4 regions of the Rahnella sp. PD12R genome follow, and region 1 is predicted to be linked to each of the others. Evidence: predicted binding sites of a transcription regulator. Region 1 holds the regulator's gene; each other region holds the start of a gene.
What was found. Region 1 encodes PhoB, which activates phosphate uptake and scavenging genes when phosphate is short. Its sites were predicted from a motif close to CTGTCATAAAACTGNCNNAT; they were not measured.
Positions count from the first base shown of each region.

Region 2: a site for PhoB is predicted at 2,375-2,394, ahead of phoA (alkaline phosphatase). Genes of this name have one in related genera too.
Region 3: a site for PhoB is predicted at 2,474-2,493, ahead of nudF (ADP-ribose diphosphatase). Genes of this name have one in related genera too.
Region 4: a site for PhoB is predicted at 2,699-2,718, ahead of glpT (glycerol-3-phosphate transporter). Genes of this name have one in related genera too.

Region 1 covers NZ_JAHTMS010000002.1:651,038-655,299, forward strand. The annotation lists gene phoR (phosphate regulon sensor histidine kinase PhoR) at 114-1,433, opposite strand; gene phoB (phosphate response regulator transcription factor PhoB) at 1,457-2,146, opposite strand; gene sbcD (exonuclease subunit SbcD) at 2,374-3,612, shown strand; gene sbcC (exonuclease subunit SbcC) at 3,609-4,262, shown strand, end outside.
Region 2 covers NZ_JAHTMS010000002.1:170,536-174,797, reverse strand. The annotation lists gene KWG64_RS04760 (cytochrome ubiquinol oxidase subunit I) at 1-27, opposite strand, end outside; gene KWG64_RS04755 (hypothetical protein) at 386-682, opposite strand; gene phoA (alkaline phosphatase) at 869-2,293, opposite strand; gene KWG64_RS04745 (hypothetical protein) at 2,587-2,769, shown strand; gene putA (trifunctional transcriptional regulator/proline dehydrogenase/L-glutamate gamma-semialdehyde dehydrogenase) at 3,178-4,262, opposite strand, start outside.
Region 3 covers NZ_JAHTMS010000004.1:234,236-238,497, forward strand. The annotation lists gene yqiA (esterase YqiA) at 1-518, opposite strand, end outside; gene cpdA (3',5'-cyclic-AMP phosphodiesterase) at 515-1,345, opposite strand; gene KWG64_RS10370 (DUF1249 family protein) at 1,373-1,798, opposite strand; gene nudF (ADP-ribose diphosphatase) at 1,795-2,430, opposite strand; gene tolC (outer membrane channel protein TolC) at 2,662-4,149, shown strand.
Region 4 covers NZ_JAHTMS010000012.1:67,586-71,847, reverse strand. The annotation lists gene pldB (lysophospholipase L2) at 1-293, shown strand, start outside; gene yigL (sugar/pyridoxal phosphate phosphatase YigL) at 342-1,145, shown strand; gene glpT (glycerol-3-phosphate transporter) at 1,216-2,568, opposite strand; gene KWG64_RS20865 (DcrB family lipoprotein) at 2,808-3,374, opposite strand; gene KWG64_RS20860 (7-cyano-7-deazaguanine/7-aminomethyl-7-deazaguanine transporter) at 3,506-4,177, opposite strand.

The DNA.
Region 1 (4,262 bases):
GAATTTTCATGGGACGTGAAATAAATTCATGATCAGGAGGCGACTTCACGCCATAAACAGAAATGAAAAAGCCTGCTATCGGCTGATAACAGGCTTTAGGGAAACTACGCAAATTAAGGTTTTACGGAGACCGGGGAGTCTGAACCCTGAGGAACAATCAGTTTCGGTGCCAGCGTAAACATAAACCGGGTGCCGACGCCGACTTCGCTGAGGACTTCAAGCTTCGAATTATGGTGGCTGAGCGCATGTTTTACGATGGCGAGCCCCAACCCGCTGCCGCCGGTCTGGCGCGATCGCGCCTTATCCACACGGTAAAAACGTTCAGTCAGACGCGGTAAGTGCTGCGGCGCAATACCCGGCCCGTTGTCGCTTATCTGGAACTGTGCGCCGTGCGGGATTTGCTGCCAGCTGACTTCAATCCGCGTGCCCGGCGGGGTGTGATTCACGGCGTTGTACACCAGATTCGACACCGCACTGCGCAGCTGATCTTCGTTGCCAAAGACTTTCAGCTTTTCGTTTACGCGAAACACCACTTCATGTTTCCCGCCGCTTAACGTCTGCACTTCCCGCTCAAGCATACTCAGCATCACCGGAATATCGACCTTCTCGTGCATATCGATATTGGCAGACGCTTCGATTTTCGACAGGGTCAGCAACTGTTTCACCAGCCCGTCCATGCGCCGCGTCTGTTCCTGCATCGTATCCAGCGCTTTGGTGCGGAACGGCTCTTCCAGCTTGGCGTCTTCCATCATTTCCAGATACCCCTGCAACACGGTCAGCGGCGTGCGAAGTTCATGGCTAACGTTGGCAAAGAAGTTACGTCGCGCGCCTTCGAGCTGACGCATCTGCGTTACGTCACGCGCCACCATCAGAAGCTGCCCCTCGGAATAGGGCATCACGCGAAACTCAACATAATGTTCATTATTGAGTTGCAGATTCAGGGCACGGCTGAAGTCACGGGTCTGGATCCAGGTGCGGAATTCCGGATAACGCAGCAGGTTAAAAATATGCTGCCCGTTATCTTCCGGCCAGCGGAAACCGAGCAGATCCTGCGCCAGTCCGTTGCACCAGAAGATATTGCCTTCTTCCGTCGCCAGAACCACCGCATCCGGCAGCGATTCGGCACCGCTGCGGAAACGCTTGATCAGCTGACCTAATTCACGACGACGTCGCCGGTTGCGCATCTGCATCTGGTTCAGCCCGTAAAACAGCGGTTCCCAGCTCCAGCGCCCGTTCGGCGGGGTGATGCTGCGGTCAAGCCACAGCCAGTGAGAGAGTTTAAGCTGGTTGTAATAATTCCAGCCCAGCGCCGCGACGAGCGACGCAAAGAGGAGCCAGCCGAAATGGCCGACGAAAATTCCGAGGATCAGCGCTGGCAGGCAAAAGAGAAAAAATTCGCCGGCCAGACGTTTCCATGACAAACGTTCTAACACACAGATTCTCCGCTGTGGGGGACTCAATAACGCGTTGAGAAACGATATCCGGTACCACGAACAGTCTGGATCATTCTGTCATGTCCACTGGTTTCCAGCGCTTTACGCAAACGACGAATATGCACGTCTACCGTGCGATCTTCCACATAAACGTTAGTGCCCCACACGTTATTGAGCAACTGTTCCCTGCTGTAAACGCGTTCGGAATGGGTCATAAAGAAGTGTAACAACTTAAATTCGGTCGGCCCCATGTCGAGCGCCTGCTCGTTGGCCATCACCCGGTGAGACGACGGATCCAGACTCAGCCCCTGCATGTCGATCACTTCCTCGACCGCCATTGGCGAAATCCGGCGCATCACCGCTTTAATACGGGCAACCAGTTCTTTTGGTGAAAACGGTTTGGTGATGTAATCATCGGCACCGACTTCCAGGCCGCGCACCCGATCTTCTTCTTCACCGCGGGCGGTCAGCATCATCACCGGAATTTCGCGGGTCAGTGCTTCACGTTTAAGGTGCTTAATAAACTGAATACCGGAACCACCAGGTAACATCCAGTCGAGCAGGATCAGTTCAGGGTAAGGTTCAACTAACTGGCCAATCGCTGAATCAAAATCTTCAGCTTCTACTGCCTGATATCCATTCTGTTCCAGTACAAAACACACCATTTCACGGATTGGAGCTTCGTCTTCAACCACCAATATACGTCTAGCCATCGTAGGTCCTGCCAATAGGTTAGCGATCTTTTATTTGATTGCGGGCGCCATTATGCGTCAGTTTTGTGACAGATTTATGAATGAAAATGATGGTTCATTTAAGGCAAATATGACAGATAAATTCCCGCCATCCTGCTGAAATTGGTCTGATTTATCGGGGACAGGTTCCCCCGCCGACGTTTATACTTTGCCCCATTGTCGTCATACAGGGTTCACACGGGAGTCTCATGCGCCTGATCCACACCTCCGACTGGCACCTCGGCCAGTACTTTTTTACCAAAAGCCGCGCCGCTGAACATCAGGCATTTTTGCGCTGGCTGACCGGTCAGGTGCAGCAGCATCAGGTGGACGCCGTCATTGTCGCCGGAGACATCTTTGATACCGGCTCGCCGCCCAGTTACGCCCGCGAGTTGTACAACCGCTTCGTGGTGGAATTACAACAAACCGGCTGCCAGCTGGTGGTGCTGGCCGGAAATCACGATTCCGTCGCCACGCTCAATGAATCCCGCGAACTGCTTTCGTGCCTGAATACGCGGGTGATCGCCACCGTAGGCGAAAATCTGGATGAACAGGTTTTGGTGCTGAATACCCGCGAAGGCCAGCCCGGCGCGGTGTTGTGTGCCATTCCGTTTTTGCGTCCGCGCGACTTGCTGGCCAGCCAGGCCGGGCAGTCCGGCAGCGACAAACAGCTCGCCTTGCAGGAAGCCATTGCGGCGCATTATGACGCACTGTATCAGGCAGCGCTGGCTAAACGTCAGGAACTTGGTTTGCCGTTGCCCATTATCGCTACCGGCCATCTGACCACCGTCGGCGTCAGCACGTCTGACTCCGTGCGCGACATCTATATAGGCACGCTCGACGCCTTCCCGGCGCAGGCCTTTCCACCGGTGGATTACGTGGCGCTCGGGCACATTCACCGCGCCCAGTGCGTCGCAAAAACCGAACATATCCGTTACAGCGGCTCACCCATTGCGCTGAGTTTCGATGAGCTCAGCAAAACCAAAAGCGTTTACCTGCTTGATTTCGATGGCGCTAAGCTCAACGCCATCGACACGCTGGAAATCCCCGTTTTCCAGCCGATGCAGATCATTAAAGGTTCTCTCGCAGACATCGAAAAACAACTGACGCAGTTTGCTGACGGCGATGCCGGTAAACCGGTCTGGCTGGATATCGAAGTCGCCACGCAGGACTATCTCAGTGATATCCAGCGGCGTATTCAGACGCTGACCGCAGATTTGCCGGTGGAAGTCGTTCTGCTGCGCCGCAGTAAAGAACAGCGCATCAGCAGCATCGAACAACAGGAAAAAGAAACGCTCAGCGAACTGAGTGTCAGCGAAGTGTTTGAGCGGCGGCTGGCGCAGGAAACCGATCCCGACGAACCGCGTCAGGCGCGGATGCGCACGCTGTTCGCTCAGGTTGTCAGCCAGGTCACCAGCGGCGAGTCCGCAGAGGATGCCGCCCGATGAAAATTCTCAGTCTGCGTTTAAAAAACCTGAACTCGCTGGAAGGCGAATGGAAAATCGACTTCACCGCTGAGCCTTTTGCCAGCAACGGATTATTTGCCATCACAGGCCCGACCGGCGCGGGGAAAACCACCCTGCTGGACGCCATCTGTCTGGCGCTGTATCACCAGACGCCGCGTCTGAACGTCACGCCGAGTCAGAATGAACTGATGACCCGCCACACCGCCGAATCCCTGGCAGAAGTCGAGTTTGAGGTTAAAGGCATTGGCTACCGCGCGTTCTGGAGCCAGCGCCGGGCCAAAAATTCGCCTGACGGTAATTTACAGGCGCCCAAAGTAGAACTGGCGCTGCTGGCCGATGGCAAAATTCTGGCCGACAAAGTGCGCGATAAACTTGATGCCATCGCCGGGCTGACCGGGCTGGATTTCGGCCGTTTCACTAAATCTATGATGCTTTCACAAGGCCAGTTCGCCGCGTTCCTGAATGCCGATGCCAACGACCGCGCGGAATTGCTGGAAGAACTGACCGGCACCGAAATCTACGGGCGGCTTTCTGAACGCGTGTTTGAACAACATAAAGAAGCCAAAAATCAGCTCGACGGTTTGTATCAGCGCATGGCCGGAATCGAGTTGCTCAGCGAAGAGCAGCGTCAG
Region 2 (4,262 bases), 480 kb from region 1:
CAGTTCGAAGGCATCTAAACCCAACATGAGAAGACCTATTTTTATAGCAGATGATGAAAGGGGATTTAACCATGAAGGGGAGTTGGTATAACAGGAACAGTATGGTGATATTTGTGTATAACAGTTGCAACCTGAAGGTGGTTGTAATAAGAGATCGAGACGATTTCGGTTTTTCACTTGCAGTGAAGGCTGACGGCTGACCGGGAATATTTCGGTTTCTCAATAACTGTGTTCACTTAACACGCTGCGCCGAAACCGACAAAGAGGGAGGAAAGCGCCTCCCTCTTTGATCTCCCACGCTTTTTCTCAACACGCGCTGCCGCTCGCTGGCCATGTTTCAGGTGCTTAAGCTACTGCCGCGAAAACTTGCCGCTGCGCGGTTCCCTTACTCGGTTTCGAGCCATAGGTCTCGAAACACTTCGCTCGGCAAGCTTTCTGAAAGCGGCTGGAGGATTTTTAAATTCAAAATCCAGCCTGCATGTATCTTTCGAATTACATAGCCATTGGCCGCTTTCAAAACGACGTTGAGTGAGGAGTGAGAAACAGCGAGAGTCTTTTTTCGAGCAGGTTCGAACCCGAAGCGAAAATACCGCGCAGCGGCGGCGTTTGCGGCACTAGCCGGAGTTGCTGAAACATGGCCAGCGAGCGGCAGCGCGTGTTGAAAAAGACGCGGAGATTCCAAAGAGGGCTCGTCATAGCCCTCTTTGGTCGGTTTCGGCGCCAGCCGCTGAGCGATCACTGCAATTGAAAAACCGAAACTTTCTCGATCCAGCCCTCACGGCGAGTGATAAACCGAAATATTCTCGATCCAGCCCTCACGGCGAGTGAGAAACCGAAATTTACTCAGTCAGCGGCCAGCCCTCACTGCTTATTTAATATTCATTGCTTCCCGCATGGTATAGAACAAATCCGTCTGGTCGGTCAGCCCGACGACGTTCGCGGCGTGTGGCCCGAACGCGGCGATCCGCAACTGAGTCCCGGTGTGACCCTGCGAGTCATCCTCGGAATTCCCGTAGCTGATGGTCATCGGCGCGCCATCTTTGGTGGTCAGCGTTTGCGTGAGGCCGGGGGCTTTGGCGTCGGCTTCGATAATCTGGCTGGAATGCGCATGGTCGGCGGTCACAATCACCAGCGTATTGCCATCCTGACGGGCAAATTCGAGGGCTTTCTGCACCGCTTCATCAAGATCTACCGTCTCACCAAACTGACCGCACGGATTGGCAGCGTGATCTTGCTTATCAATCGACGCGCCTTCGACTTGCAGGAAGAAACCGTTCTGATTGGTTTTCAGAAGGTCGATCGCTTTTTCGGTCATCGCGGCCAGCGTCGGGATTTCTGCGGTGCGCTGCGGATTGGCTTCGCAGGTAACGGCCGGTTTATCGATATTGCCGTGATACGTGGCTTTCGGACCCTGCCAGCGTACCGGCATGTTGCCGTCGGCGAATAAGCCCAGCAGCGGTTTTTTCTGGTCGGCCAGCGTGATAGCGTTCAACTGGTCGGCGTTTTCTACCCATACATAACCCTGCGCCAGCGCCTGGTCTTTCAGGGATTTACCGCTGAATTCGCCGGCTTTCGCCAGCTGACTGAAGGATTTTTTGCCACCGCCCAGTGTGACGTCGGCGCGGGCCTGCAACAGCTGTTCAGTGATGGAACCGCGCCCGCCATTTTCCAGCGCGTTGCTGGCGCACTTCTCCGCTGTTTCTTCCGGACCGTAGCATTTACGCGACGTAACATGCGCGATTTGGGCAGCTGGCGTGGCGTCCTGTAATTCTGCCGTCGAGACGTTGCCGGTCGCTTTGCCTGCGGCTTTGGCGATCTCGAGAATGGTCTGGTGATCTTTACCGTTTACGTCCACCCCGATCGCGCCGTTATAGCTTTTTACGCCGGTCGTCCAGGCTGTGGCTGAAGCGGCGGAATCCGTCACATAGCTTGGTTTCTGTGTCTTTTTATCCAGAGAATAATGCGTGTACTGACCGGTCAGCGGCAGGGCATCGATACCTTTGAAATAACCGCCTGCGCCTTCTGCATAATTTCGTGCGGAAGTGATTTCAGAATCGCCCATTCCGTCGCCAATCAGCAGGATTACGTTCTTCACCGTTTTATCCGAAAGCGAAGCTTTCAGCGCTGCTGTCTGATCACCGCTCAGACGACGTGCGCCACCCGGTTCAGTCAGCACGCCTTTTGCTGCGCGGTCTGTCAGGGCGTCCGGCTCAGCGGCGAAAGCGCTGGCGGATGCGGAAACCAGCAGGGCAGCAGAGAGTGCGCGGGCAAGCAGAGAGAGAGGTTGTTGCATGGTCAAAACTCCTTTTGATAAACCGTCAGAAATAAAAAAACACAGATTGTTGTATTTTGTTACCGGCAGGTTAAGTCAGAGTTATGACGTTTTAATGACAGTTTAAGATGGTGATTAGAGGATCGGGTGACGGGAAAGTTTCGGTTTTCACTTGCAGTGAGGGCTGGGACTATGACCGAGAATATTTCGGTTTTTCACTCGCCGTGAGGGCTGGAACTATGACCGAGAATATTTCGGTTTTTCAATAACAGCTATCACTCAGCGGCTCGCGCCGAAACCGACCAAAGAGGGCTATGACGAGCCCTCTTTGGAATCTCCACGTCTTTTTTACTGCGCGCTACCGCTGGCTGGCTATGTTTCAGCAACTCCGGCTAGTGCCGCAAACGCCGCCGCTGCGCGGTACTTTCGCTTCGGGTTCGAACCTGCTCGAAAAAAGACTCTCGCTGTTTCTCTCCGCTCGCTCAACGCCGTTTTGAAAGCGGCCAATGGCTATGTAATTCGGAAGATAGATGCAGGCTGATTGTTGAATTGAAAAAGCCTCCAGCCGCTTTCGGAAAGCTTGCCGAGCGAAGTGTTTCGAGACCTGTGGCTCGAAACCGAGTAAGGGAACCGCGCAGCGGCAAGTTTTCGCGGCAATAACTGCTGTTGCTGAAACATAGCCAGCAAGCGGTAGCGCGCAGTAAAAAAGACGTGGAGATTCAAAAGAGGGGCCGTCTTGCCCCTCTTTTGTCGGTTTCGGCGCAGCGGGTTAAGTGAACACATTTATTGAAAAACCGAAACTTTCTCGGTCATAGTCTCAGCCCCTCACTACAAGTGAAAACCGAAACCTTCTCGATCAAGCTTCGGCTCAAAAAGCGCCAGTGCGGCGCTTCCCGCACAAACACTCACCCGATTGTCATCAGACTCGCATTCCCACCCGCTGCTGCGGTATTCACACTCAGCGAACGCTCATGCAACAGACGCTCCAGCAGGATGTTATCTTCGCCGCGCGCAAACCCTTGTACTGAAATAATAGCGCCCGGGCGCTTGGCGATAAGCTGGCAAAGTTCACGCAGCTGATCGGCGTCGCCGTGGTAGATCACCGCGTCAAATACCGGTGCATCGTTTTGCCAGTCTTTGGCGAAATCGACACGTTCCTGTACCGCTTTCGGTAACTGGCTGAACAGTTCGCGCTGTAACGGCGCATCCGGCCAGAGAATACGGCAACCGGTCGCGGTGACGGCGGCAAGCTGGGTCAGGGCATCGTCATGATTGTCTGACAACGCCAGAACACGCTCACGCGGCAACAATGCGTAAGTGTTACGTTCCCCGGTTGGCCCCGGCAGGGTACGCAAAGTGCCGCCCTGACTGGTTTGTGCGAAGCGCTCGCACACGGCAATCAGGTCTTCGCGATGTTTCTGCTCCGCCGCCCATTGTTGCAACGCGCGGTGCGGTGCCAGTAACGCTTCGCGTACAGACGTGTCGAGCGGCAGTTCGCGATCCTGACGCAATAACGTTTGCTGCACGGCGTCCTGCGGGCGGCTGCTCAGCAGACGGTACAGGTACAGCGGGCCACCGGCTTTCGGACCGGTACCTGATAAGCCTTCACCACCGAACGGCTGCACACCCACGACAGCGCCGACCATATTGCGGTTCACGTACATGTTGCCGACGTGCGCCTGTTGCGTCACGCGGTGGATGGTTTCGTCGATGCGGGTGTGGATACCCAGCGTCAGGCCGTAACCCGCGGCATTAATCTGACCGATCAGCTTATCCAGATCCTGACGGGCATAACGCACCACATGCAGTACCGGGCCGAAGATTTCTTTCTTCATTTCATCGAAGCTTTCAAGCTCGATCAGCGTCGGTTTGATGAAGGTTCCGCGCATCCATTCCTGCTGATCGGCAGTAAATTCCTGCGTGGCCTGATACACCGTGCGGCCTTTGGCGCGCATGGCATCGATGTGTTTCTCGATACCGGCTTTAGCTT
Region 3 (4,262 bases), on a different contig from region 1:
GCATGATTTCCTTCAGGTTCGACCGTCTGGCGACAGGCAGTGTAATACGCCACAGCCTGACGGTAATCGAGGATTTCATCGCCCGTTTGTTGCAGTAACCAGAGTAAATCCGGCGACTCCAGCGGTTCAATCTGCATGACTTTCAGATCGTAAACGTGGCGTGACTCTAACACATATTGCTGGCCGGTGTAGGGGTTCTCGTTTTGCCCGAGGAAGTCGATCAGCAGTTCATACGGTTTCACGGCGGGGTTAACCACCACCGCGGGTACGGCGAAACATTGCGACAACCAGGTGGCGTAATACCCGCCCAGCGAGGAACCGACAATGCCCAGCTTTTTACCTGCATGACGGATCACTAAGTTTTCCAGCTGCTCAGCTGCATCCACCGGATACGGCGGTAATTGCGGAACCACCATGTCGATTTCAGGATGGTTCTGCGCCAGCCAGTTTTTGAGCGACGTGGCTTTAGCCGAGTTCGGTGAACTGTTGAAACCGTGCAGGTAAAGTAAGGTGTTCATTCGTACCCGTCCGACTCGGTGTCAGGATGAAACTCGCTGGTTTCCAGACGGAAGACCTGGGTTTCGACACGGCCATCAGGATACAAATCGAGATAACGCCAGCCTGGTGCGACGGTATCAATCGTGAAATTGGTGCAATGCGGTTTGAACTGAACACAGGTAGACGGCGTGGCGTACAGGCGACGTCCGTACCAGTCGAGATCCAGCTCCTGATGAATGTGGCCGCACAAAAGCGTGTTCACTTTCGGGTAATTCACCAGAACATTCGCCAGCATGTGCGCGTTACGCAGGCTGTGCTGATCGAGCCAGGTACAGCCAGAAGGCAGCGGGTGGTGGTGAAGCATCAGCAGGGTAAAGCGATCGGGATACGCGTTCAGGCAACGCTCCATCCATTCCAGCTGATACTCGCTCAGCTCTCCGTGCGGCACGCCGAAAACCTGCGTATCGAGCAGGATTATCTGCCAGTCTTCACCGAGGAGGACATGTTTGGAGGGGCTGATCCCGGCATCCTGCAAAGCATTCACCATTGCAGGCTGGAAATCGTGGTTACCGGGCAACCAGACACAGGGTGCCGCCAGTTCGCTGATGCCACGGGCAAACTGATGGTAGGCTTCCACCGACTGATCCTGAGCCAGGTCACCTGTTGCCGCGATGATATCGACTTCGCGCTGCTGTGCTTTTATAGCGTCCAGCACCGCGCGATAGCTGTTAAACGTATTCACGCCCAGCAGTGTCTCATCTTCACCGGCAAAAAGATGGGTATCTGTAATCTGTAGAATTCTGACTTTGGCCCCATTCACCAAAGGCAGTTTAAACAGGCTTTCCAAATCGTTTCCTTTGTTGTTGAAGTCTGTCTAACACACCGGAATTGCCATCGCTCCGTGCGCAAGGCAATAACGCAGCCAGTCCGCCAGGAACTGGTTAATTTGATGCTTTTCATCACGCTGATGCAACTTTTTATTAGGGTAATCATAGCGTGCTTTGAAGCGAAAGATCTGCTGACTCGCACACACTTCGGCCACCATGGCATCGTGATACAGGCGAACCGTCAGCGAAGGCAGGCTCCAGTAACTGACGGCCGGTGCGGTCTGTTTGATTTCCACCAGCGACGTATAGCGCGTCGATTCGAGGATCGTCAGGCAATATGTGGCGCTACTCACCTGATATGTCACTGTTTCACCGGGCTCATCGGTGCGCGGCATCAAACGGCGCAATTGTGCGAAATTGGTTTCGCACAATCTCATCATTTCAGGGAAATCAGGGGTATAGCGCTTAATCATTCGTTGGCCCACTCTTTTCTCAGGGATTCATGGTGTAGCTGCAGCCATTGCAGGGCAATCACTGACGCCGCATTATCTATCGCTCCCTCTTCCACCCAGCGGTAAGCCTGTTCGCGGCTGACCACATGCACCCGGATGTCTTCATTTTCTGCTTTCAGACCGTGAATTCCTTCTGCCGTTGTCGCATCGACTTCGCCGACCATAATAGAAAGACGCTCGCTGGTTCCGCCCGGGCTGGCCAGGTAATTCAGAGCCGGTTTACAGCGTTTTACCACAATGTTCGCTTCTTCGAGTGCTTCACGGCGGGCGACATCTTCGACTGTCTCGCCCTCTTCAATGATACCGGCGACCATCTCCAGAAGCCATGGGGTATCACTGGAATCAATACATGGGATGCGGATCTGTTCAATCAGCACGACTTCATCGCGTTGCGGATCATAAGGCAGCAGCACCGCCGCATGGCCCCTTTCGAAAACTTCACGCACAACTTCGCCGCTCATTTCCCCATTAAACAGCCGATGACGAAACCGATATGCAATAATAGAAAAAAAACCTTTATATCGCGTCTCACGTGCAATAATTTCTACATCATCTTTACCGAAACTAACCGGTGAACTTTTGAATGCACACATGGATTGTTTTCCTCTTCCCTCATTAAGGCAATTTATCGTCCTTTGAGGTCAGTTTGATGAAAATGCGTTAATAATAATCAAGGTTGTTTGTGATAGATTTAGGCACATCCAGCGGGGAAGGCACGTTAAGCCAACCTCCCCGCTAGCCTGACTCTGCTAGAATCCGCGTCTATTGGTTTATTTGACTGCGCCACCATACATAACAACATTGCTGCACAACAAGGAATGCAAATGAAGAAACTGCTCCCCCTTCTCATCGGACTCAGCCTGGGCGGCTTCAGTACGATAAGCCAGGCCGAAAACCTGATGCAGGTCTATCAGCAAGCCAGGACGAGTAACCCGGACCTGCGCAAATCCGCTGCTGACCGGGATGCTGCATTCGAAAAAATCAACGAAAGCCGCAGTCCTTTATTACCGCAACTCGGTTTGGGTGCGGATTATGGTTATACCAATGGCTACCGCGATGCGAATGGCGTTAATAGTGATGTCGGCAGCGCCAGCCTGCAATTAACGCAGACCCTTTTTGATATGTCAAAATGGCGCGCCCTGACCTTGCAGGAAAAAACTGCCGGTATTCAGGATGTGTCTTACCAGACTGACCAGCAATCTTTAATCCTGAATTCTGCGACGGCTTATTTCAACGTATTGAGTGCTATTGATTCACTCTCCTATACCGAAGCGCAGAAACAGGCAATTTACCGTCAGTTAGATCAAACCACGCAGCGTTTTAATGTCGGCCTGGTTGCCATCACCGACGTACAAAACGCCCGTTCACAATACGACACCGTATTGGCGAACGAAGTGACCGCCCGTAATAATCTGGATAACGCGCTCGAAGCATTGCGTCAGGTTACCGGCGTTTACTATCCGCAGCTGTCGTCCCTGAACGTGGATAACTTCAACACCACGCGTCCGCAACCGGTCGCCACGCTGTTGAAAGAAGCAGAAAGCCGCAACCTGAGCTTGCTGTCTGCACGTCTGTCACAAGATCTGGCACGTGAGCAAATCCGTTATGCGGAAACCGGCCACATGCCAACGCTTGATCTGACCGCGTCTACCGGTATCAGCAACACCAAATACCACGGCGATAAAACCGGCGGTTCGTCCAGCTATCAGGACGCCGATGCGGGCCAGAACAAAGTCGGTCTGAGCTTCTCCCTGCCACTCTACAGCGGCGGTTCCGTGACATCTCAGGTGAAACAGGCTCAGTACAACTTTGTTGGCGCCAGCGAGCAGCTTGAAAGCGCGCACCGCAGCGTTGTTCAGACCGTACGTTCTTCCTTCAACAACATCTCTGCCTCTATCAGCAGCATCAACGCGTATAAACAAGCCGTTGTTTCTGCACAGAGTTCTCTGGATGCGATGGAAGCCGGTTACCAGGTCGGTACCCGTACAATCGTTGATGTTCTGGATGCGACCACCACGCTGTATAACGCCAAACAACAGCTTTCCAGCGCCCGTTACACGTACCTGATCAACCAGCTGAACATCAAGTCAGCACTGGGTACACTGAACGAAAGCGATCTGCTGGCACTGAACGGTGCTCTGGGTAAACCTGTGCCAACGGCACCGGATCAGGTTGCACCTGAAACCCCGCAGCAGGACGCCACGGCGGACGGTTATGGCAACAGCACGGCGGCTGCACCGCGTACTGAAAAAGCCAGCGCAACCACCCAAGCGCGCACAACGAAGAAAAGCGGCAACCCTTTCCAGAACTAAATCTGGCAGGTTTCTTATTTCATCGTAAAGACCAGGCAGCCTGAAAAGGCTGCTTTTTTTTGCCTCCGTCACGCCCCTCTGTAAAGTCTCGTAACAATTGCCTTCGCTGCTTT
Region 4 (4,262 bases), on a different contig from region 1:
GCGGACCTACGTATCACTGGGTGCGTGAAGGCATTGAGGCGGGCATGCATATCCTCAGGGAAGCCGAAAAAATCACGACTCCTGTTCTTTTATTGCAGGCGAGCGAAGACCGTGTAGTAGACAACCGGTCGCATCTCGCTTTTTGTCAGGCCATGGCCGTTGCGGGGCACCCTTGTGAAGGGGAAAAGCCGCTGGTCATCGAAGGCGCGCGCCATGAGATCCTGTTTGAGCGGGACGACCTGCGGGCACAGGCGCTGGACGCCATCATGCGCTTTTTTGCGCGACAGCATTAATCCGCGGTTCGCCGCGCACAACTCCATCAGAGGTTAGAACCTAACGCTATGTATCCTGTTGTTGCTTCCGATTTAGATGGCACACTGCTATCACCTGACCATACCCTGAGCCCGTTCGCGAAAGAGACGCTGAAATTGCTGACCCAGCGCGATGTGCATTTCGTGTTCGCGACCGGACGTCACCATATTGACGTTGCGCAGATGCGCGACAATCTCGAGATCAGCGCGTACATGATCACCTCAAACGGTGCGCGTGTGCATAACACCGACGGCGAGCTGATTTTCGCCCATAATCTGGATGAAGACATTGCCAAAGATCTGTTTGGCATCATGCACAACAATCCGGATATCCTGACCAACGTTTACCGTAACGACGACTGGTACATGAACCGTGACCGCGCCGATCAGGATGATTTTTTCCGTGAATCCGTTTTCAAATACAAACTCTATGAACCGGGTTTGCTGGAAACTGACGGCATCTGCAAAGTGTATTTCACCTGCGAAGATCACGAAAAACTGCTGCCACTCGAAGAAGCCATTAATGCGCGCTGGGGCGATCGTGTAAACGTCAGCTTCTCACTGCCGGTTTGTCTGGAAGTGATGGCGGGCGGCGTGTCGAAAGGTCACGCGCTGGAATATGTGTCCAAACTGATGGGTTATACGCTGAAAGATTGCATCGCGTTTGGCGACGGTCTGAATGATCTGGAAATGCTGTCGATGGCCGGTAAAGGTTGCCTGATGAGTGGCTCATTGCCACGCCTGAAAGCGGCGATGCCGGATGCGGAAATCATTGGTTCCAACGCCGACGACGCCGTGCCGCATTACCTGCGCAAAATGTATTTGTCTGAATAATCGTTTCCTGAGTCGTCATTGAAAAAGGCACCTTCCGGTGCCTTTTTGCTTTCTATGCTTTCAGCCTGAATCAGGCGTTTTTCGCCAGCTGCGCTTTGTGTTTATTTTCACTGAGCATCGTCAGTACCAGCAGAAGCACCGCCAGCACGCACCCGGCGATCATCACGATAAAGCCGCCATCCCAGCCAAAGAAATCAACGGTATAGCCGACGATTGCGCTCGCCGCCACTGAACCGCCGAGATAACCAAACAGGCCGGTAAAGCCCGCCGCCGTCCCCGCTGCTTTCTTCGGTGCCAGTTCCAGCGCATGCAAGCCAATCAGCATGACCGGGCCATAAATCAGGAAGCCGATGGTGATCATACAGGCCATGTCGATACCCGGATTCCCGACCGGATTCAGCCAGTAAATCACGGTGGCGATTGTCACCAGCACCATAAAGAACACGCCGGTCGCGCCGCGATTCCCTTTGAAGACTTTATCCGACATCCAGCCGCACAGCAGCGTGCCCGGAATACCGGCATACTCATACAGGAAATACGCCCACGAGGATTTATCCAGCGCGAAATGTTTCACCTCTTTCAGGTAAGTCGGAGACCAGTCCAGAATGCCGTAGCGCAGCAGGTAAACAAACACGTTGGCCAGCGCGATGTACCACAGCAACTTGTTGGGCAAAATGTACTGCATGAAGATCTGTTTTGCCGTCAGCTCCTGCTCGGCGGATTCTTTCACGTAGTCCGGCGGATAATCGTTTTTGTATTCTTCAATCGGCGGTAAACCACAGGACTGCGGGGTATCGCGCATCGTCATGAACGCGAAAACGGCCAGCAGGATCGCACCGAACGCGGGCATATACAGCGCCGCGTGCCAGTCGTTAAACCAGGCCATGCCCAGCAGGAACAGCAGCGGAGGAATGCCGCCGCCGACGTTATGCGCACAGTTCCAGACGGAAACAATGCCGCCACGTTCTTTCTGCGACCACCAGTGAACCATCGTGCGCCCGCACGGTGGCCAGCCCATACCCTGAAACCATCCGCACAGGAACAGCAGCACGAACATGATGGCGATGCTGGACGTAGCCCACGGAACAAAGCCCATAAACAGCATCACGGCGGCAGCGAGGATTAAACCCGCAGGCAGAAATACGCGCGGATTCGAGCGGTCTGAGACCGACCCCATGATGAATTTTGAAATGCCGTAGGCGATAGAAATTCCGGACAGCGCAAAGCCTAAATCACCCCGCGAAAAACCCTGATCGATGAGATAGGGCATCGCTAACGCGAAGTTTTTACGAACCAGATAGTAAGCGGCATAACCGAAGAAGATCCCCATGAAAATCTGCCAGCGGAGACGGCGGTAGAGCGGATCGACGTGGTTTTCATCCACGGGCGCTTTGTGGGGCGCGGGTTTGAAGATACTGAGCATAAATGCCTCCGATGGCATAAATCAGGTCTGACTCCTCATGAGCCAATGACGAAAGGGCGGTGCCAGGGTGTTCTAAAACGAACATGATTTTAGCTATTCGCGCACAAACGAACTGTGATTTATGACCGAAATGTTACATTTTTATTACAGTGAAGGTGGGTTTTGTGAGGCGGAGTAACAGCATGAGACAAAAAAAGGCGGAGCCTGAGCCCCGCCTGATATTTTCACAACATCTGAATTTACTGAATTTTCAGCGTATTAATAATTGCTTCGGCATCGGTCTGTGCCTGTTGCTGATTGTCCGCTGGCAACGTGATTTGCATTGTCAGCAGGTGGCTGTCGACTTTGCCCAGCACGATAGAGGAATACGCTTTCTGACCGGCAGAGGTGATGACGCTGTCGTACTGCTGCAACGTCTGGCCGTTCACCTGAATGGATTTATTGGTGACGACTTGCAGATTGGTATCGCGCGCTTTTTGCTGATCCTGTAAACGACCCGCCAGAACGTCCAGTGACTCGGTGGTGTTATCACCAAGGATCACAATCACCGCTTTCTGGCCGGTACTGTCTGCGTAGACGTGCATATTGTTTGCCTGCGTGCCCAGCTTACCGCTCTGGTCGCTCATTCCCTGCGGCAGGGAGAAAGTCACTTTGCCGTCCAGCAGGCTGACTGGCGTAGTCGCCGCGGCGGCTGTTGCTGCCGGTGCGCCTTTGTCTGCGGCTGGCGCGTCTGTTGATTTACCATCACACGCAGCCAGACCGGCGATCAGTACTGCCATTCCCATCATTTTTGCGACATTACGCATCGGGCTTCCTTAAGTGGCCTGTCTATCAGGCTTACATGTTGACTTAACAGCCGTTATGGCAACCTATTCAGGCCACAAATGCAAGTCAGATTATGGCGCGATTTGTGTCATCTGAGACGCCGTCGTCACTCTTAGTGCGCACTGACCGCAGAAGCATTGTGATTTCCGTGCGCCGACAGCCGCTTAAGCAACATGTTGAGCAGCATGCCGTACATCGGCAGGAAGAACACCAGACAGATCAGCACTTTGAAGCTGTAATCTACCAGCGCGATTTCTACCCAGTGCGCCGCCATAAAGGCATCGGTACTTTTGTAGAACGCGATGAAGAAGAATGACAGCGTGTCGCTGATATTGCCGAGGAACATTGAGGCGACCGGCGCAATCCACCAGCGACGGTTCTGGCGCAGGCGGTTAAACACGTGAACGTCGAGGATTTGTCCCAGCACGTAAGCCATAAAGCTGGCGGTTGCGATGCGGGCGACCATGATGTTCAGGCTGCTGAGCGCTTCAACGCCCTGCCACTGTGCTTCAAAGAACAGCGCGGAAATCACGTAAGAGATTGCCAGTGCCGGGATCATGACGGAAAGGATAATCCGGCGTGCCAGCGGTGCGCCAAAGATTCGCACTGTGAGATCGGTTGCCAGGAAAATAAACGGAAAAGTGAACGCGCCCCAGGTGGTATGGAAACCAAAAATGGAGACAGGCAACTGAACCAGATAGTTGCTGGAGGTAATGATGGCGATGTGGAAAAGCGAAAGCCATATCAACGCGGAAAACCGCTGTTGAGCAGTAAAAGAGTACATAGATGTGACCTTTTTTTATAAAGAAATTGGGGTGAGGGAACCCAAACGTTTTTTTACTTCTGAACTGTTACTTCTGCACTGAGTT